DNA from 3 places in the Streptomyces sp. NPDC048002 genome. Region 3 is predicted to be linked to each of the others. Evidence: predicted binding sites of a transcription regulator. Region 3 holds the regulator's gene; each other region holds the start of a gene.
The links. Region 3 encodes HrcA, which represses chaperone genes, less so after heat shock. Its sites were predicted from a motif close to TTNGCACTCNGNNNNNCNGAGTGCNAA; they were not measured.
Positions count from the first base shown of each region.

Region 1: the regulator HrcA is predicted to act here: its motif matches at 1,143-1,169, upstream of groES (co-chaperone GroES).
Region 2: the regulator HrcA is predicted to act here: its motif matches at 5,590-5,616, upstream of groL (chaperonin GroEL).

Region 1 is NZ_JBEZNL010000038.1:53,428-59,975, reverse strand. It holds gene groL (chaperonin GroEL) at 1-568, opposite strand, end outside; gene groES (co-chaperone GroES) at 688-996, opposite strand; gene AB0E07_RS32300 (polysaccharide deacetylase family protein) at 1,259-1,978, opposite strand; gene AB0E07_RS32295 (polysaccharide deacetylase family protein) at 1,975-2,916, opposite strand; gene AB0E07_RS32290 (class I SAM-dependent methyltransferase) at 3,007-4,185, shown strand; gene AB0E07_RS32285 (RNA polymerase sigma factor) at 4,504-5,763, opposite strand; gene AB0E07_RS32280 (YciI family protein) at 5,869-6,225, opposite strand; gene AB0E07_RS32275 (LCP family protein) at 6,324-6,548, opposite strand, start outside.
Region 2 is NZ_JBEZNL010000002.1:464,953-471,500, forward strand. It holds gene AB0E07_RS05045 (nucleotide sugar dehydrogenase) at 1-451, shown strand, start outside; gene AB0E07_RS05050 (glycosyltransferase) at 448-1,950, shown strand; gene AB0E07_RS05055 (hypothetical protein) at 1,947-2,141, shown strand; gene AB0E07_RS05060 (polysaccharide deacetylase family protein) at 2,138-3,712, shown strand; gene groL (chaperonin GroEL) at 3,806-5,428, opposite strand; gene AB0E07_RS05070 (cold-shock protein) at 5,769-5,972, opposite strand; gene AB0E07_RS05075 (MoaD/ThiS family protein) at 6,372-6,548, opposite strand, start outside.
Region 3 is NZ_JBEZNL010000009.1:184,149-190,696, forward strand. It holds gene hemW (radical SAM family heme chaperone HemW) at 1-642, shown strand, start outside; gene AB0E07_RS15100 (DUF3097 domain-containing protein) at 953-1,759, opposite strand; gene AB0E07_RS15105 (MBL fold metallo-hydrolase) at 1,794-2,519, opposite strand; gene hrcA (heat-inducible transcriptional repressor HrcA) at 2,682-3,698, shown strand; gene dnaJ (molecular chaperone DnaJ) at 3,699-4,835, shown strand; gene AB0E07_RS15120 (nitronate monooxygenase) at 4,948-6,033, shown strand; gene AB0E07_RS15125 (16S rRNA (uracil(1498)-N(3))-methyltransferase) at 6,030-6,548, shown strand, end outside.

The sequences.
Region 1 (6,548 bases), on a different contig from region 3:
CCTCGGTGAAGTCCAGCTCCAGACCGAAGGTGTTGGACTCCTCGACGGTGATGACACCGTCCTTGCCGACCTTGTCCATCGCCTCGGCGATCAGCTCGCCGACCTGCTGGTCCTGGGCGGACAGCGCGGCGACGGCCGCGATGTCGGCCTTGTCGTCGATCGGGCGGGCGGTGGCGAGGAGGTCCTCGGAGACGGCCTTGACGGCGGCGTCGATGCCCTTCTTCAGGGCGGCCGGGGAGGCACCCGCGGCGACGTTCTTCAGGCCCTCGCGCACCAGCGCCTGGGCGAGCACGGTGGCGGTGGTGGTGCCGTCACCCGCGATGTCGTTGGTCTTGGTCGCCACCTCCTTCACCAGCTGGGCGCCGAGGTTCTCGTACGGGTCCTCGATCTCGACCTCACGGGCGATCGTGACACCGTCGTTGGTGATGGTGGGGGCGCCGAACTTCTTGTCGATGACGACGTTGCGGCCCTTGGGGCCGATCGTCACCTTGACCGTGTCGGCCAGCTTGTTGACGCCGCGCTCGAGGGCGCGACGGGCGTCCTCGTCGAACTTCAGGATCTTCGCCATGACAGCTGGGAGCCCTCTCGAATCTGTGGGTTTCTCAAAAAAGACACTGCGCCCCGGGCGCCCGGGTTCATAAATGGTCGCGGGGGCCAGGGGCGCAGTGGGAAAACTCTGAGGTGGTCTTACTTCTCGATGACCGCGAGCACGTCGCGGGACGAGAGGACGAGGTACTCCTCGCCGTTGTACTTCACCTCGGTGCCGCCGTACTTGCTGTACAGCACGATGTCGCCGACCTTGACGTCGAGCGGCAGGCGCTCGCCGTTCTCGAAGCGACCCGGACCGACGGCGAGGATGACGCCCTCCTGGGGCTTCTCCTTCGCGGTGTCCGGGATGACCAGGCCAGAGGCGGTGGTCTGCTCGGCGTCGAGCGGCTGGACCACGATGCGGTCCTCAAGCGGCTTGATGGCAACCTTGGAGCTGGTGGTCGTCACGATCCGACCTCCCCCTTCGGAGATCTCACGGGGTTAACTGTCTGAGGTGGCGACCAGGTGGATCCGTCGTCGCGGGTGCCGGACCTGCCCGTCGCGTAGTTGGCACTCTCCAGTGGGGAGTGCCAGACCCGAGACTATGACCGCGATTAGCACTCGGTCAAGCGGAGTGCCAATTACGCGCGGCGGTCCGATCTTCGCACCGCGCCGCCGCAGGGATTCCACCGCGGTCCGCCACGGGATCCGCCACCACCCTCGGCCACGGTCACAGGTGGTCCTCCAGGCGGCCCGCTCGTAGGCCCGCCTCCCGGATTTCCGTCAGCAGGCGTCTCGTCCGGTCGACCAGGGGCAGGCCCGTGGGGTCGGTGGAGGGGAGGGAGACGATGTCGCCGGGGCGCAGGCGGTGGGGGCCCTCGGTGAACGTCAGCCGGCCGGACGGGGTCATCGTCGCCCGCCACAGCACCACCGCCGAGATCCCGCAGTCGGCGGCCGCGCGGAGCGTGGTGGCGTCGTACGTGCCGTGCGGCGGGCGGAAGAGGCGGGGGCGGATGCCGAAGCGGGCGTGGAGCTTGTCCTGCTGGCCGCAGATCTCGGCGCGCTGCCCGGCGTAGGGCAGGCCGCGCAGGGAGGTGTGGTCGAGGGTGTGGTTCTGGATCGTGGCGCCCACCGCGCGCAGCCGGGCGAAGTGGCCGTAGCCCGGTCCGGCGACGCTGTCGGTGAGGAACATGCCGACCGGGAGCCGCAGTTCGCGGACCAGGTCGATGAAGCGGGGGTCGCGTTCGGCGCCGTCGTCGTAGGTGAGGAAGACGACCGGTTCGCGGGTGGCGACGCGGTCCACGACCGGCGGCGTCCGGTACGGCCGGGACGCCTGCGTGGACGTACGGGCCGACGGTTGGCCGGGGCGGTCCGAGGGGCCCGCGGCCTGGGCGCAGCCGGCCAGGAGCGCGGCCGCCGCCAGCCCGGCGAGCGGACCCCGCGCCCTCACAGGTAGTCCTCCAGTCTCGCCACCGCGTACCCCTCGGCCGTGACCCGGTCGAGGAACCGGCGGATCATGTCGGTCATCGACCCCTTCCAGTGCTCCTTGCCGCGGAAGTGGCTGAGCACGATGTCGCCGGGGTGGAGGTCCCGGTCCCACTCGCGGTACTCCCAGCGGTCGACGAAGACCTCCTCGTTCCACAGGGGCGCGTGGGTGATGCCGCAGGACTTGGCGGCGCGCAGGGTGTTCTCGTTGTAGTTGCCGAAGGGCGGGCGGAAGAGGGCCGGGCGCTTGCCATAGCGCTTCTCGATCACGTCCTGCATGCCGCAGATCTCGCGCTTCTGGCGGGCGTAGGACAGGCCCGGCAGGTAGGGGTGGTGGAGGGTGTGGTTGTGCAGGCCCACGCCCGCGCGCTGCATCCGCGCGAAGTAGCCGTAGTCCTCCTTGACCAGGTAGTCGCTGAGGAAGGCGGTGTAGGGGATCTTCAGCTCGCTCATCATGCGCAGGAAGGCGGGGTCCTTCTCGGCGCCGTCGTCGATGGTGAGGAAGACGATCTTCTCCTTGGTGGGGACCGTGGTGAAGACCGGCGGGAGTCCGTCCTCGGTGTGGCCGTCGACCTCGAAGCCCTTGCGGGTGGTGATCCTCGGCTTCTTCGCGGGGGGCGCCGGGGCGGTCAGCGGGACCCTGGCCAGCTTCCAGCGCTTCGCCGTGGCGGCGCGGGCCGCGGCGGCGGCGCCCAGCTTGCCGGCGTAGGCGTCCAGGGCGCGGGCGGGCGGCGCCTGGAGGGGCTGCTGCCCGGGGGCGGGACGGGCCGCCCCCGAGGTGGCGGGACCGTCGCTCCCCACACAGCCCGAGAGGAGGGCGGCGGCGGTCAGCAGGGCGAGTCCGCCGTGCAACCCCACCCCACGAAGGGTCCGGTTCTTATCATTTTGTACGACTTCTCGCATGGGGCCGGATCCTCCCAGGCCCCCGCCCCCGCGCCGGGCCGACACCGCCACCGCGGGCGCGCCGTCCACCGACTGGCCCACAATGACCCGGTGAACGACCTCGCTCCCCTCCTCACCCCCGAGGGCCGCGCCCTCCTCGACGCGGTCCGCGGCACCGCCCCCGCCGACGAACTCGCGGTGGCCACCCGGCTGCGCCGGGACCACCCGGCCGAGCTGGTGTCGGCGGCACTCGGACAGGCCCGGCTGCGCACACGGGCGGAGGCGAAGTTCGGAGCGGAGGACGCGGGGCGGATGTTCTTCACGCCCCACGGCGTGGAGCAGTCGACCCGGTCGAGCGTGGCGGCCTACCGGGCCGGGCGGCTGCGGGAGCTGGGCGTCACCTCGGTCGCCGATCTGTGCTGCGGGATCGGCGGGGACGCGATCGCCCTGGCCCGCGCCGGGATCCGGGTGCTGGCCGTGGACCGGGACCCGCTGACGGCCGCCGTCGCCCGCGCCAACGCCGAGGCCCTGGGGCTCGCCGAGCTGATCGAGGTGCGCGAGGCGGATGTCACGGAGGTCGCCACGGACGGCTGGGACGCCGTGTTCGTCGACCCCGCGCGGCGCGGCGGCCGGGGCCGGATCTTCGACCCCGAGGCGTACTCGCCGCCGCTGTCCTGGGCGGTGTCGGCCGCGTCGAAGGCCCCGCACGCGGCCCTGAAGGTCGCGCCGGGCATCCCCCACGAGGCCGTGCCGGCGGAGGCCGAGGCGGAGTGGATCTCGGACGGCGGGGACGTGAAGGAGGCGGTGCTGTGGTTCGGCACCGCGCCGGGGGCGGTCCGGGCGACCCTGCTCCCGGGGCCCCGCACCCTCCTGTCCCGCTCCCTGCCCGACCCGGCGGTCCGTCCGGTCGGGCGGTACCTGTACGAGCCGGACGGCGCCGTCATCCGCTCCCATCTGGTGGCGGAGGTCGCCGAGGAACTCGACGGCGGTCTGATCGACCCGACCATCGCCTACGTCACGGCCGACGAACACCGGCCGACGCCGTACGCCACCGCGTACGAGATCACCGATCAACTTCCCTTCAACGTCAAGCGGTTGAAGGCGCTGCTGCGGGAGCGCGGGGTCGGTGTCCTCACCGTCAAGAAGCGCGGCTCGGCCGTCGAACCGGAGGAACTGCGCAAGAAGGTCAAGCCGCAGGGCCCGAACACGGCGACGGTGTTCCTGACCAGGGTCGCCGGAGCCCCGACGATGCTCCTCGGCCACCCGGCGCGGTCCACCGACCGCCCCTGAGCCCGGCCCCGCGGGAACGCGGACCCCGCCGCACCGCACGGCGGCCGGGGCGCCGCGGTCCGCACGGCTGGGATCGCAGAAGGCCGACGGCGGCCCGCCGAAGCCACGCCACGCCACGCCACGCCACGCACCCACCGGGCCCCGGCGTCCCCCTGGCCGCACGCGGGCCCGCGCCCCTCGGCCGACAGGGGCCACCGGGCCGCCGCCGGCCCACCGGCCCCGGGGACGACCGGCCGCAGTGGCGAGCGTGCGGGCTCCGACGACGCGGCCCGCCACCACAAACCCGGCTCGGCCACGCCCGCCCGAGCCGCGCGGGTGCTACCCGCAAGCCTCCGCGCGTCGTTCCAGGAGTGCACGCTCGCGTGCGTTGTGGGTCAGGGCCGCCGCCCGTTCGAACTCCGCCCTCGCCTCCGCCGGACGGCCCAGGCGTTGGAGGAGGTCGCCGCGGACGCTCGGCAGGAGGTGGTAGTCGCGCAGGGTGCCCTCGGCGGCCAGGGCGTCGACGATCTCCAGGGCGGGGGCAGGGCCGTCGGCCATGGACACGGCCACCGCCCGGTTGAGTTCGACGACCGGGGAGGGCGCGCGGGCGGCGAGCAGGGCGTAGAGCGTGGCGATGCTGCGCCAGTCGGTCTCCTCGTAGGTGTAGGCGCGGGCGTGACAGGCGGCGATGGTCGCCTGGAGGGCGTACGGGCCGGGAGGGCCGCCCGCGGTGGCCTCCGCGCGGCCGAGGGCCTGGATGCCGCGGGCGATCAGCATGCGGTTCCACCGGCCTCGGTTCTGGTCCTTCAGCAGCACCGGCGCGCCGTCCGGGCCGGTGCGGGCGGCGGAGCGGGACGCCTGGAACTCCAGCAGGGCGGTCAGGCCGTGCACCTCGGGCTCCTTGGGCATCAGCCCCGACAGCACCCGGGCCAGCCGCAGGGCGTCCTCGCACAGGGCGGGGCGCAGCCAGTCGTCGCCCGCGGTGGCGGCGTACCCCTCGTTGAAGATGAGGTAGATGACGTCCAGCACGGAGCCGAGGCGGGCCTCGCGGTCGGGGCCGTAGGGGACCTCGAAGGCGATGTTCTTCGTGGCGAGGGTGCGCTTGGCGCGGACGATGCGCTGGGCGACCGTCGGCTCGGGCACCAGGAAGGCGCGGGCGATCTCCGGCGTGGTGAGGCCGCCGAGCAGGCGGAGGGTGAGGGCGGTGCGGGCCTGCGTGGACAGGACCGGGTGGCAGGTGGTGAAGACGAGCCGGAGCAGGTCGTCGTCGATGTCGTCCGGCCCCGAGGGCTCCTCGGGCGCCACCGTGGTGTCCAGCGAGCGGCCGACCTCGGCCAGTTTGCGGGCGTAGTTCTCGCGGCGCCGGATCAGGTCGACGGCGCGGTGCCGCGCGGTGGCCATCAGCCAGGCGCCCGGGTTGTCCGGCACCCCGTCGCGCGGCCACTGCTCCAGCGCGGCGACCAGGGCGTCCTGCGCGAGTTCCTCGGCGAGGCCGACGTCCCGGACGAGCCGGGCGACGGCGGCGACGATCCGCGGGGACTCGATGCGGAAGACGGTCTCTACGGCACCGCGGGGGTCGCCGGTGGGCTGTGCTGTCACAGCCCATCATGCAACACCCCCGCGCGGCCGTGTCCAAGCCGATAAAGGGCTTCCCAAGCCGACAGGGGCTCCCCGGCCGACCAGGGCTCCCCGGCCGAGAAGGGCTCAGCCCTCGGCGATCTCGCGCACCTCGCAGGTCACCGTCCAGTGCTCCTCGTGGACCCGCAGGAAACGCTGGGTCCACTCGATGGCCTCGGCCCGGTCCTTGCACTGCATCAGCGCGTACCCGCCGACGACCTCCTTGGCCTCGGTGAAGGGTCCGTCGGTGACGGAGGTCTGTCCGCCCTCGTAGCGCACCCGGACGCCCTGGGCGGTGGGGGTGAGTCCGGCGGTGTCGAGCAGCACCCCGGCCTTCGTCATCTCCTCGATCAGCTCGCCCATCCGCTGCATGAGCTGCTCGCTGGGGCCCTCGGCGGGGGCGGTCTTCTCGTCGATCTGCACGAGCGACAGGTAGCGGGGCATGGTGGCTCCTCGGTGCGGTGCGGCGGGGTCCCTCCCCGCCTCTCACCCCTGCGTCGAACGGCGGACGCCCGGATCGACACGGCCGCGAGAAAACTTTCTCAGCGGAGCGATTCCCACAGTTCGCCCGCCTCCGGCTCGTCCGCGACGACCCGGTTGGAGTCCGACGGGGCCGGTACGACGGGCATCGTGACCGTCTTCACGGCGTCCGCGGACAGGCCCTGGAGGCTGCGGCCGAGGCGGGTCAGCTCGGTCAGGGAGTCCAGGCCGGTGTCGGTGGTGAGGCTGCCGGTGACGGCGTCGGCGACCCGGTACAGCTGGGCGGG
Region 2 (6,548 bases), on a different contig from region 3:
GGACGCCGGGACCGGCCCGGAGCACGCCCCCTCCGCACCCGTCGTACGGGCCGCGATGGCCGCCCTGCGGGACCGGCCCGCGCGGATCGCCGCCCGCGCGGCCGAACTCCTGCGGGCCGACGGACTGCGGCCCGCCGGCGCCCGGGTCCTGGTCCTCGGCGTCGCCTACAAGGAAGGGGTCTCGGACGTCCGGGAGAGCCCCGCGCTGCGGCTGCTGGCGCTGCTCGCCGAACAGGGCGCCGACATCCACTACAGCGACTGCCACGTGGACTCCGTCGAGCTGGCGGGGCGCGAGCTGCGGTCCGTGCCGCGGCCCCGCGAGGAGCACTGGGACCTGGTGGTCCTGCACACCGCCCACCCCGACACCGACCTGGACTGGCTCCGGACCGCACCCCGGGTGCTGGACACCCGCCACCGCCACCGCCCGCCGACCCCGGCCGCCGCCCGGTGACCGCCCCCGCCGAACTCCGCCCACCGGACACCGCGCGCCCCGCGGGCGCGGCCACGCGCCACCCCGGCTCGGCCGCCCGGCACCGGCTCCGGGCCGCCAAGGACACCACCCTCCACCGCCTCGAACCCCGCGAACGGGCCGCACTGGTACGGCTGCTGGTGCTCCTCGCGCTGCTCCCGGTGCTGCTGCTGATCGCCCACCGGGCGGTCCGCCTGCCCTACGGATCCGGGCTGCTGACCTGCTACGGCCTCACCGTGCTCACCGGCTCCGCCTGTCTGCTCTACCTCGCCTACGCCCGCTACGACGACCCCGCCGAGCGCACCCTGCGCCGCCGCGCCCGGGGTCACGAGGCGTTCCCGGCCCTGCCCGCCCGGCCCCGGGTCAGCTTCCTGCTCGCGGTCAAGGACGAGGTCGGCAACGTCGAGGACTGCGTCCGCTCCATGGCCGCCTCCGACTGGCCCGACCTCCAGATCGTCGTCGTCGACGACGGCTCGCGCGACGGCACCGGGGACGTCCTCGACGCCCTCGCCGGCGAACTGGGCATCACCGTGCTGCGGCTGGAGCGCAACGTCGGCAAGAAGGCCGCGCTGGTGCGCGCCTGCGCGCTCGCCGACGGTGACGTGCTGGTCTTCACCGACTCCGACTGCGTGGTCGCGCCCGACGCGGTCTCGCGCTGCGTACGGGCGATGGTCCGGCACCCGGAACTGGGCGCCGTCAGCGGACACTGCCGGGCCCTGAACGCCTCCACCGGCGCCCTGACCCGCCTTCAGGACATCTGGTACGAGGGGCAGTTCCGGATCGCCAAGGCGGCCGAGTCGGCCTACGGGTCGGTGTGCTGCGTCTCCGGACCGCTCGCCGCGTTCCGCCGCGAGGCCGTCTACAACTACCTGCCCGCCTGGGCGGCCGACCGGTTCGCGGGCGCCCCCTTCCGCTTCGCCACCGACCGCCAGCTGACCGGCTACGTACTGGGCCAGGTCTGGCGCGGCCGGGACCTCAAGCGCCGGCACGCAGACTCGCCCTTCGTCACCGAGGAGGACCACCCCGAGCGGCGCTGGCTGGTCGCCTACAGCCGCTCCGCGCTGGTGTGGACGAACGTGCCCTCCCGCTGGCGGCCCTTCCTGCACCAGCAGGTCCGCTGGAAGAAGAGCTTCATCCGCAACCTCTTCTTCACCGGCGGCTTCATGTGGCGCCGCGGACCGGTGCCCGCGCTGCTCTACTACGGCCACGCCCTGTGGGTCCTGGCCGCGCCCGCGCTGGTCTTCTGGCACCTGGTGTGGGCGCCGCTGCACTGGGCGGCGGTCCTCACGGTGCTGTACCTGTGCGGGGTCCTGCTCAAGGGCGCCCTGTGGGGCCTGGCCTACCGCATCGACAACCCCGGCGACCGGCACTGGCGTTACCGCCCGCTGATGAGCCTGCTCTCCTGCTGTGTCCTGGCGTGGCTGCTGCCGTACGCCGCTCTCACCCTGCGCCGCGGAATCTGGACGAGGACTCCCGTATGACCCGAGCGACCCCCACCGGCCGGGCCCCGCACCACGCGCCCGCGGCCCCTTCGCAGTACCTCCCCGACCGCGCGGCCGCACGCGCCGCACGTTCCGTGCGGCGCGCGGTTCGCGTGCTGGTCACCGCCCTCACCGCGGTGACCGCCGCTCTCCTCTACTACGTCGTCCTCACCCGCGGCGGTACCCGATGACCGACGAACCCGCCCTGCCCGCACAGCAACCGAACCCCTCCCCGACCACACCGGGCCGGGAACGCGGGCGGGCCCGGAGGAGGACCCTGGCGCGGGTCGTGCTCGGAGGGCTGGCGGTGGCCGTGGTCACCGTGCCCTTCGCCGTCGCCTGGGAGTACGAGGCCGGACGGCGTACGGTCTCCGCCCAGGTACCGGCGCCCGGAGCCGACGCGGACGCCCGGCCCGCCGCCGACCCCGCCCGGAAGGCCGCCGCGCCCGTCGTCCTCGCCTACCACGACATCGCCCCGGAGCCCCGCGGCCGCTACACGCTCACCCCCGAGCGGCTGGACGCCCAGCTGTCCGCGCTGGCCCGCGCCGGCTACCGGACCCTGTCCACCGAGGAGTTCACCGACTACCTCGCCACCGGCCGCACCCCCGCCCCGCGCACCGTCTACCTGACCTTCGACGACGGCACCCGCGGCCTGTGGACGTACGCCGACCCGGTCCTCGCCAAGCACCGGATGCGCGCGGCGGCCTACCTGATCACCGGTTCCGTGGACACCCACCGCCCCTACTACCTCTCCTGGAACGAGATCGGGCGGATGGCGGACTCCGGCCGCTGGGACTTCCAGGACCACACCCACCTCGCGCACCGCAGGGCCGCCGTGGACGAGGCAGGGCGGCTCGGCTCGGTCCTCGCCAACCGGCTGTGGCTGGACCAGGAGGGCCGGCTGGAGAGCGCGGCGGAGTACCGGGCCCGGATCGAGGAGGACCTCGACCGTTCACTGAGCGCCTTCGCCGAGCACGGGCTGCCCCGGCCGCGGCTGTTCGCCTACCCCTACTCCGAGACGGGCGGCGCGACCAACCAGGCCGACGGAGGCACCACCGTGCTGCGCGAACTGCTGGACGCCCGCTTCACCGCGGCCCTCACCAACACCACCTCCCGGCCGCTGCCCGCCGGCCCCCGCGCCGCCGCGGCCGGACAGGTAAGGCGGCTGGAGGTACTGGGCTCGACCACCCCGGACGACCTGCTGAGCGGCCTCGCCGACTGGACCACGCTCTCCCCCGGCGACGTACCGGAGCCGCTGCTCCACCCCGGCCAGTGGCGGGACGCGAACGGCGGGCCGGTCGGCACCGCGGCCCTGACCGGCGAGGGGCCCGCGACCGGGACGTACGCCTCGGCCGCCCATCTGCCCATGGCCACGGCGGGCTGGCGCGCGTACCGGGTGACCGCCGGCGCGGACCGGCTGCGCGGCAGCGGCACCGGAGTCTCGGTCGAGGTCGGCCACGGCAGCCTCGACCCCTGTGTGATCACGCTCGGCGCCAACGGACTGCGGGTGACGGAGAAGCGGCACGGGGCGGCACCGGAGGTCACCGTCCGGCGGCTCACCCCGGCACCGGCGCACCGGATGACCGTCGACGTCTCGCCGGAGGCGGTGCGGATCACGGTGGACGACGAGGTGACGCTGACGGTGCGCCGACGCGACGGGGAGGAACCCGCGCGGACGGACGGCGGCCTGTCGCTCGCCGTCCGCAACGACGCCCCGGACGGCGCGTGGCCCCGGTTCACCTCCCTGCGGGTCGCCCCCTGACCCGGCGGCCGGACGCGGAAAAGCCGGAGGGCGGCACCCCCCTCATCGGGGAGTGCCGCCCTCCGTCAGGACGTGGATCAACCGTCAGGTCGATCAGAAGTCCATGTCACCGCCCGGCATGCCGCCCGGAGCGGCCGCGGCGGCCTTCTCCGGCTTGTCGGCGATGACGGCCTCGGTGGTGAGGAACAGCGCGGCGATGGAGGCGGCGTTCTGCAGCGCGGAACGGGTCACCTTCGCCGGGTCGATGATGCCCTCGGCGATCATGTCGACGTACTCACCCGTGGCGGCGTTCAGACCGTGGCCGACGGCCAGGTTGCGCACCTTCTCCACGACGACGCCACCCTCCAGACCACCGTTGACGGCGATCTGCTTCAGCGGGGCCTCCAGCGCGAGCTTCACGGCGTTGGCGCCGGTCGCCTCGTCGCCGTCCAGCTCCAGCTTCTCGAAGACCGCGGAGGCCTGGAGCAGGGCCACGCCACCACCGGCGACGATGCCCTCCTCGACGGCCGCCTTGGCGTTGCGCACGGCGTCCTCGATGCGGTGCTTGCGCTCCTTGAGCTCCACCTCGGTGGCGGCACCGGCCTTGATGACGGCCACGCCGCCCGCGAGCTTCGCCAGGCGCTCCTGGAGCTTCTCGCGGTCGTAGTCGGAGTCGCTGTTCTCGATCTCGGCGCGGATCTGGTTGACCCGGCCGGCGACCTGCTCGGAGGAGCCGGCGCCGTCGACGATCGTGGTCTCGTCCTTGGTGATGACGACCTTGCGGGCCTTGCCCAGCAGGTCCAGGGAGGTGTTCTCGAGCTTGAGACCGACCTCCTCGGAGATGACCTCGCCGCCGGTGAGGATGGCGATGTCGTTCAGCATCGCCTTGCGGCGGTCGCCGAAGCCCGGGGCCTTGACGGCGACGGACTTGAAGGTGCCGCGGATCTTGTTGACGACCAGGGTCGACAGGGCCTCGCCCTCGACGTCCTCGGCGATGATCAGCAGCGGCTTGCCCGACTGCATGACCTTCTCCAGCAGCGGGAGCAGGTCCTTGACGGAGCCGATCTTGGAGTTGGCGATCAGGATGTACGGGTCGTCGAGCGACGCCTCCATCCGCTCCATGTCGGTGGCGAAGTACGCCGAGATGTAGCCCTTGTCGAAGCGCATACCCTCGGTGAGCTCGAGCTCCAGACCGAAGGTCTGGGACTCCTCGACGGTGATGACGCCTTCCTTGCCGACCTTGTCCATGGCCTCGGCGATCAGCTCGCCGATCTGGGTGTCGGCGGCGGAGATGGAGGCCGTGGAGGCGATCTGCTCCTTGGTCTCGACGTCCTTCGCCTGCTCCAGCAGGGCGGCGGAGACGGCCTCGACGGCCTTCTCGATACCGCGCTTCAGGGCCATCGGGTTGGCGCCGGCGGCGACGTTGCGCAGGCCCTCGCGGACCAGCGCCTGGGCGAGAACGGTCGCGGTGGTCGTACCGTCACCGGCGACGTCGTCCGTCTTCTTGGCGACTTCCTTGACCAGCTCGGCGCCGATCTTCTCGTACGGGTCCTCGAGCTCGATCTCCTTGGCGATGGAGACACCGTCGTTGGTGATCGTGGGGGCGCCCCACTTCTTCTCGAGGACGACGTTGCGACCCTTGGGGCCGAGCGTCACCTTGACGGCGTCCGCGAGCTGGTTCATGCCGCGCTCGAGGCCGCGCCGCGCCTCCTCGTCGAACGCGATGATCTTGGCCATGTGAAGTGGTCCCTCCAGGACTGGGGGTGATTCCTCGGACCGCGCCCGCGCCCGCGACGGACGGCCTGCCTGCCTCGTGGTTCCTTGCCCCACCCGGCCTGCGGCCTCACCGACCCGGTCCTTCGTTGTCACTCTCACCTTCAGAGTGCTAACGCCAATGATTAGCACTCGACCCATGCGAGTGCAAGCGGCTCTCGGGGATCGAACCCCACCCGATCGGGCGCGCGGCCCGGCGCCGGCCCGCGCGCGGGCACACGGAAGGGCTCGCACCCGAGGGGTTGGGTCCCTCCGGTGCGAGCCCTTCAGCGGAAGACGTCGCTTGCGGTTCTCGGTCGCGCGTTCAGGCAGTGACGCGAACCATGTCGGCCTGCGGGCCCTTCTGGCCCTGCGAGATCTCGAACTCGACCCGCTGGCCCTCTTCCAGGGTGCGGTAACCGTCCATCTGGATCGCGCTGTAGTGGACGAAAACATCCGCACCACCGTCGACCGCGATGAAGCCGTACCCCTTCTCCGCGTTGAACCACTTGACGGTGCCCTGAGCCATGCCTAACTCCCCTATTACTGGCCCTTGCGCAGATCCGCACTTCGCGGATCCGGGTCAGACCTCACCCCCCAGTCGTTTTGGGGGCGTGCGCCGGAACGCGTCGACCGCGGCTGAATGTATCTGTCCAACTGCCGTCTGCAACAGGTCAATCGGACGAGAATTCTGGACGCACGAGGTCCGGAATGTAGTAAGAATTCGCCTGGATTCAGGGCAAGTCGGGCCCCGCAAAAGAAGCAAATGACGCAAAATACCCGCACACTTTGGCTACTTCTTATCGCACGACAGCGGCGGGTTCCCCAACTGTACCGTGCTCAATCAAGCAGAATTGCCCCCTCCGTTTCTCTTACGGAGAGGGCAATTCGATGAACTCTCGGTAACCTCAGTTACCGAAGGTAACGATCAACCGCCGGCGACCGCCGGAATGATGGAGACGCCGGCCCCCTCGGGGGTCGCCGTGTCCAGGCCCTGCTCGAAGCGGACGTCGTCGTCGTTGACGTAGACGTTCACGAAGCGGCGCAGCTTGCCCTGGTCGTCCAGGACGCGGGCGGCGATGCCGGTGTGGTTCTTCTCCAGGTC
Region 3 (6,548 bases):
TACGGCACCCCCGGGGAGTCCGACGACGACTGGCGGGCGTCCCTGGAGGCCGCGATCGGCGCCGGGCCGGACCATGTCTCGGCGTACGCCCTGATCGTCGAGGAGGGCACCCAGCTGGCCCGCCGCATCCGGCGCGGCGAGGTCCCGATGACCGACGACGACGTGCACGCCGACCGCTATCTGATCGCGGACGAGGTCATGGCCCGGGCCGGCTTCGACTGGTACGAGGTCTCGAACTGGGCGACCTCCCCGGCCGGCCGGTGCCTGCACAACGAGCTGTACTGGCGCGGCGCCGACTGGTGGGGTGCGGGCCCCGGCGCCCACTCCCACGTGGGCGGGGTCCGCTGGTGGAACGTGAAGCACCCCGGCGCCTACGCGGCGGCGCTGGCCTCCGGCCGGTCCCCGGGCGCCGGGCGCGAGCTGCTGTCGGACGAGGACCGGCGCGTCGAGCGGATCCTGCTGGAGCTGCGGCTGCGGGAGGGCGTACCGCTGTCCCTGCTGCGGGAGGCGGGCCTCGCGGCCGCCCACCGCGCCCTCGGCGACGGCCTGCTGGAGCCGGGCCCCTACGACGGGGGCCGAGCCGTACTGACCCTGCGCGGACGCCTGCTGGCGGACGCGGTGGTCCGCGACCTGGTCGACTGACACCGGACCGGCGGCGGTGCCGCGGAGGCCGGTGCGGGGCGCCTCGGGCCCCGGCGCGCGCGGCCCCGCACCGGTCCGTCGCGCGGCGACCGTGGTCGTGGCGGCGGGGGTGCGGTGCGCCCGGCGGGGTGTCCGCCCGCGGTGGCGTGGGTCACCGGCGGGTGCGGGCCGGTGCCTGGTGGCCGTGGGGCGAGTGGTGCGGCGGTGACCGTCGTGCGGTGGGGGCGACCGGGGCGCGCGGTCCTGCGCCGAGGGCGTGGTCCTGGGCCGTCACGTGGTCCGGGGCCGAGATCGTGGTCCGGGGCCGGGGTCAGGGGGCCGTCACGTGGTCGATCAGGTGTTCCACGGAGCCCAGCAGCTCCGGCTCCAGGTCCTTGTAGGAACTGACGCGGGCCAGGATGGCCTGCCACACCGCGCCGGTGTTCTCCGAGGGCCAGCCGAGCGCCCGGCACACGCCGGTCTTCCAGTCCTGTCCGCGGGGCACCTTCGGCCAGGCCGCGATGCCCAGGGAGGCGGGCTTCACGGCCTCCCAGATGTCGATGTAGGGATGGCCCACCACCAGGGCGTGCTCGCCGGTCACCTCCTGTGCGATGCGCCACTCCTTGGACCCCGGCACCAGGTGGTCCACGAGCACCCCGAGCCGCGCGTCCGGGCCGGGGGCGAACTCCGCGACGATCGCCGGCAGGTCGTCCACGCCCTCCAGGTACTCCACCACCACGCCCTCGATGCGCAGGTCGTCGCCCCAGACCTTCTCCACCAGCTCCGCGTCGTGCCGGCCCTCGACGTAGATGCGCCCGGCGCGTGCCACCCGGGCCCGGGCACCGGGGACCGCGACGGAACCGGACGCCGTCCGGGCGGGCCGGGCCGGACCTCCGGACGAGGGACGGACCAGTGTCACGGCCCTGCCCTCCAGCAGGAAGCCCCGCGGTTCCAGCGGGAACACCCGGTGCTTGCCGAAGCGGTCCTCCAGCGTCACCGTGCCCGCCTCGCAGCGGATCACCGCCCCGCAGAAACCGGTGCCGGGCTCCTCCACCACCAGACCGGGCTCCGCCTCGACCTCGGGAACCGGCTTGGGCTTCTTCCACGGCGGGGTCAGGTCCGGCGAGTACTGGCGCATTCGGATGACGATAGGAGAACCGCCCCGCCAGGTCCTACGACACGCCGAAGCGCGCCGCCAGCACGTCGCGCTGGGCCCGGACGAACGCGGCGTCCACCACCGCTCCGTGACCGGGCACGTACAGCGCGTCCTCGCCGCCCAGCGACAGCAGCCGGTCCAGAGCCGCCGGCCACCGCGAGGGCACCGCGTCCGGGCCCGCCTGCGGCTCGCCCGACTCCTCCACCAGGTCCCCGCAGAACACCACCTCCGGGCTGCCCGGAACCAGGACCACCAGGTCGTGGGCGGTGTGCCCGGGACCCACGTTGGCGAGGAGGACCTGGCGGCCGGGGCCGAGGTCCAGGGTCCACTCGCCCGAGACGTGGTGGCGGGGCGGGGTGAGCACGTCCACCGCCTCGTCCGCCGCGGCCGCTTCCAGACCGTGGCGCACCGCGTCGGCCCGCAGCTCCGCCCGGCCGTGCGGCCCGTACACGGCGTCGACGCCGACCGCGCCGTACACCTCGGCGCCCGCGAAGGCCGCCGCGCCGAAGACATGGTCGAAGTGCGGATGGGTCAGCGCGAGATGGGTCACACGGTGACCGGCGAGCGCCTCCGCCCGCATCCGCAGCCGCGCCCCCTCCGCCAGGCTCGACCCGGCGTCGACCACCAGCGCCGTAGCCTCTCCGAGGACCACACCGGCCGTACAGTCCCAGCCGGGCAGCCGGCAGCGCCCCACTCCGGGCGCGACCCGCTCCCACCCCAGCTCTTCCCAAGTCACCGTCATACCGGCGACGCTAGCTCCACAGGCCGCCGCCTCGGTCCGACCTTGCCCGGGGAGTACCCCACCGCCGTACACTGGGGCCGGGACTGCTGGCACTCGGACGGACAGAGTGCCAGGCGAGGAGCCCCGGGGGACTGGGGGACGACTTTCTGGAGGTGTGCGCGGATGCTGAGTGAACGCAGGCTGCAAGTACTGCGCGCCATCGTCCAGGACTACGTGGGCACCGAGGAACCGGTGGGTTCCAAGGCCCTCACCGAGCGGCACAACCTCGGGGTCTCCCCGGCGACCGTCCGCAACGACATGGCGGCGCTGGAGGACGAGGGCTTCATCGCCCAGCCGCACACCAGCGCCGGACGCATCCCGACGGACAAGGGCTACCGGCTCTTCGTCGACAAGCTGGCCGGCGTCAAGCCGATGACCGCGCCGGAGCGGCGCGCCATCCAGAACTTCCTGGACGGCTCCGTCGACCTCGACGACGTGGTCGCCCGCACGGTCCGGCTGCTCGCCCAGCTCACCCGCCAGGTCGCCGTCGTGCAGTACCCCTCGCTGACCCGGTCCACGGTGCGCCATGTCGAGCTGCTCTCGCTGGCGCCCGCGCGGGTGATGCTCGTGCTGATCACGGACACCGGACGGGTCGAGCAGCGGATGGTCGACTGCCCGGCGCCGTTCGGCGAGACGTCCCTGGCCGATCTGCGGGCGCGGCTGAACAGCCGGGTCGCGGGCCGGCGCTTCACCGATGTGCCGCCGCTCGTCGAGGACCTCCCCGAGGGCTTCGACATCGAGGACCGCGGCACGGTCTCGGCCGTCCTCTCCACCCTGCTGGAGACGCTGGTCGAGGAGAACGAGGAGCGGCTGATGATCGGCGGCACCGCCAATCTCACCCGCTTCGGACATGACTTTCCCCTCACCATCCGGCCCGTCCTGGAGGCACTGGAGGAGCACGTCGTCCTCCTCAAACTCCTGGGCGAGGCGGGAGATTCGGGCATGACCGTGCGCATCGGGCACGAGAACGCCTACGAGGGACTCAACTCCACGTCCGTCGTGTCGGTCGGCTACGGTTCGGGCGGCGAGGCAGTAGCCAAGCTCGGCGTGGTCGGACCGACCCGCATGGATTACCCGGGAACGATGGGAGCGGTACGAGCGGTGGCACGGTACGTCGGACAGATCCTGGCGGAGTCGTAAGTGGCCACGGACTACTACGCCGTTCTCGGCGTGCGCCGCGACGCGTCGCAGGATGAGATCAAGAAGGCCTTCCGGCGGCTCGCTCGCGAGCTGCACCCGGACGTCAACCCGGACCCGAAGACCCAGGAGCGGTTCAAGGAGATCAACGCCGCTTACGAGGTGCTGTCGGACCCGCAGAAGAAGCAGGTCTACGACCTCGGCGGCGACCCGCTCTCGCAGGGCGGCGGCGCGGGCGCGGGCGGCTTCGGGGCCGGTGGCTTCGGCAACTTCTCCGACATCATGGACGCGTTCTTCGGCACGGCCTCGCAGCGCGGTCCGCGCTCGCGCACCCGCCGCGGCCAGGACGCCATGATCCGGCTGGAGATCGAGCTGGACGAGGCGGCCTTCGGCACGACCAAGGACATCCAGGTCGACACGGCCGTCGTCTGCAACACGTGCAGCGGCGAGGGCGCGGCGCCCGGAACCTCGGCCCAGACCTGTGACATGTGCCGCGGCCGCGGTGAGGTGTCGCAGGTGACGCGGTCCTTCCTCGGCCAGGTCATGACCTCGCGGCCGTGCCCCCAGTGCCAGGGCTTCGGCACCGTGGTGCCCACCCCGTGCCCGGAGTGCGCGGGCGACGGGCGGGTCCGCTCGCGGCGCACCCTCACGGTCAAGATCCCGGCCGGTGTGGACAACGGCACCCGGATCCAGCTGGCCGGCGAGGGCGAGGTCGGGCCCGGTGGCGGTCCCGCCGGTGACCTGTACGTGGAGATCCACGAGCTGCCGCACTCGACCTTCCAGCGGCGCGGCGACGACCTGCACTGCACGGTGACGATCCCGATGACGGCGGCGTCCCTGGGCACGAAGGTCCCGCTGGAGACCCTGGACGGCATGGAGGAGGTCGACATCCGGCCGGGCACCCAGTCCGGCCAGTCGATCCCGCTGCACGGCCGGGGCGTCACGCACCTGCGCGGCGGCGGCCGGGGCGACCTGATCGTCCACGTCGAGGTGCAGACCCCGACCAAGCTCGACCCGGAGCAGGAGCGCCTCCTGCGCGAACTGGCCAAGCTCCGCGGCGAGGAACGGCCCCAGGGCCAGTTCCAGCCGGGGCAGCAGGGGCTGTTCTCACGCCTGAAGGACGCGTTCAACGGTCGCTGAAACGGGTGGGCCGGAGGCGCTTCGACGGCCCTCCGGCTCGGCTCCTGCCCGTGGTCTATGCCACAGGGCGGGTGGATTCGGACTTGTTCGGAGGACGTGACAACATGCCGTCATGTCCTCCGCACTGACCGATCTCTTTCCCCTTCCGATCGTGCAGGCCCCCATGGCGGGCGGCGTCTCCGTACCGACGCTCGCCGCGGCCGTGGCCGAGGCCGGCGGGCTCGGCTTCCTCGCCGCCGGGTACAAGACCGCCGACGGCATGTACCAGGAGATCAAGCAGTTGCGGGGGCTCACCGGCCGCCCGTTCGGCGTGAACCTCTTCATGCCGCAGCCCGAGCACGCGGACGCGGCGGCCGTGGACGTCTACGCCCATCAGCTGGCCGGGGAGGCCGGCTGGTACGAGACCGAGCTGGGGGACCCCGACAGCGGCCGTGACGACGGCTACGAGGCCAAGCTCGCCGTCCTGCTGGACAACCCGGTCCCGGTGGTCTCCTTCCACTTCGGGGTGCCGAGCGCCGAGGTGCTCGACTCGCTGCGCCGGGCCGGCACCTTCACCCTGGTCACCGCGACCACCTCCGAGGAGGCCCGCGCCGTCGAGCGGGCCGGCGCCGACGCGGTGATCGCGCAGGGCGTCGAGGCCGGCGGCCACCAGGGCACCCACCGGGACCACCCCGAGACCGACGGCACCGGCATCGGACTGCTGTCGCTGATCGGCCAGATCCGCGAGAGCGTCGGCATCCCGGTCGTCGCCGCCGGCGGCCTGATGCGCGGCAGCCAGATCGCCGCCGTCCTCGCCGCCGGGGCCAGTGCCGCCCAGCTCGGCACCGCCTTCCTCGTCACCCCCGAGTCCGGCGCGAGCCCCGTGCACAAGCAGGCGCTGACCAACCCCCTGTTCGCGCGCACCGGGCTGACCCGGGCCTTCTCCGGCCGCCCCGCGCGCGGACTGGTCAACCGGTTCATGCGCGAGCACGGCCCGTACGCGCCCGCCGCCTACCCCGAGGTCCACCACCTCACCTCGCCGCTGCGCAAGGCGGCCGCCAAGGCGGGCGACGCGCAGGGCATGGCGCTGTGGGCGGGCCAGGGGCACCGGATGGCGCGGGAACTGCCCGCCGGACAGCTGGTGGAGGTCCTGGCCGCCGAACTCGCGGCCGCCGGGACAGCGTTGTCGGAGCGTCAGATCGGCGGTGCGGGACGATGACGGCACCGGTGTTCGTGGTCGAGCGCCTCGAAACGGCCGAGGGCGGACCGTACGTCCTCGAAGGCCCCGAGGGGCGGCACGCGGTCTCCGTGAAGCGGCTGCGCGCCGGTGAGGACGTCGTCCTGACCGACGGCGCCGGGCGCTGGGCGCGGTGCGTGGTGCTGGCCGCCGAGGGCAAGGACCGGCTGACCGTCCGCGTCGACACGGTCGGCGAGGAGGCGGAGCCGAGCCCGCGCATCACCGTCGTACAGGCCCTGCCCAAGGGCGACCGCGGGGAGGTCGCCGTCGAGACGATGACCGAGGTCGGCGTCGACGGGATCGTGCCGTGGTCGGCGTCCCGGTGCATCACGCAGTGGCGGGGCGAGCGCGGCCTGAAGGCGCTCGCCAAGTGGCGGGCCACCGCTCGCGAGGCCGGCAAGCAGTCCCGGCGGGTCCGCTTCCCCGAGGTCGCCGACGCGGCGAACGCCAAGCAGGTCGCCGCGCTGCTCGCGGAGGCCGACTTCGCCGCCGTGCTC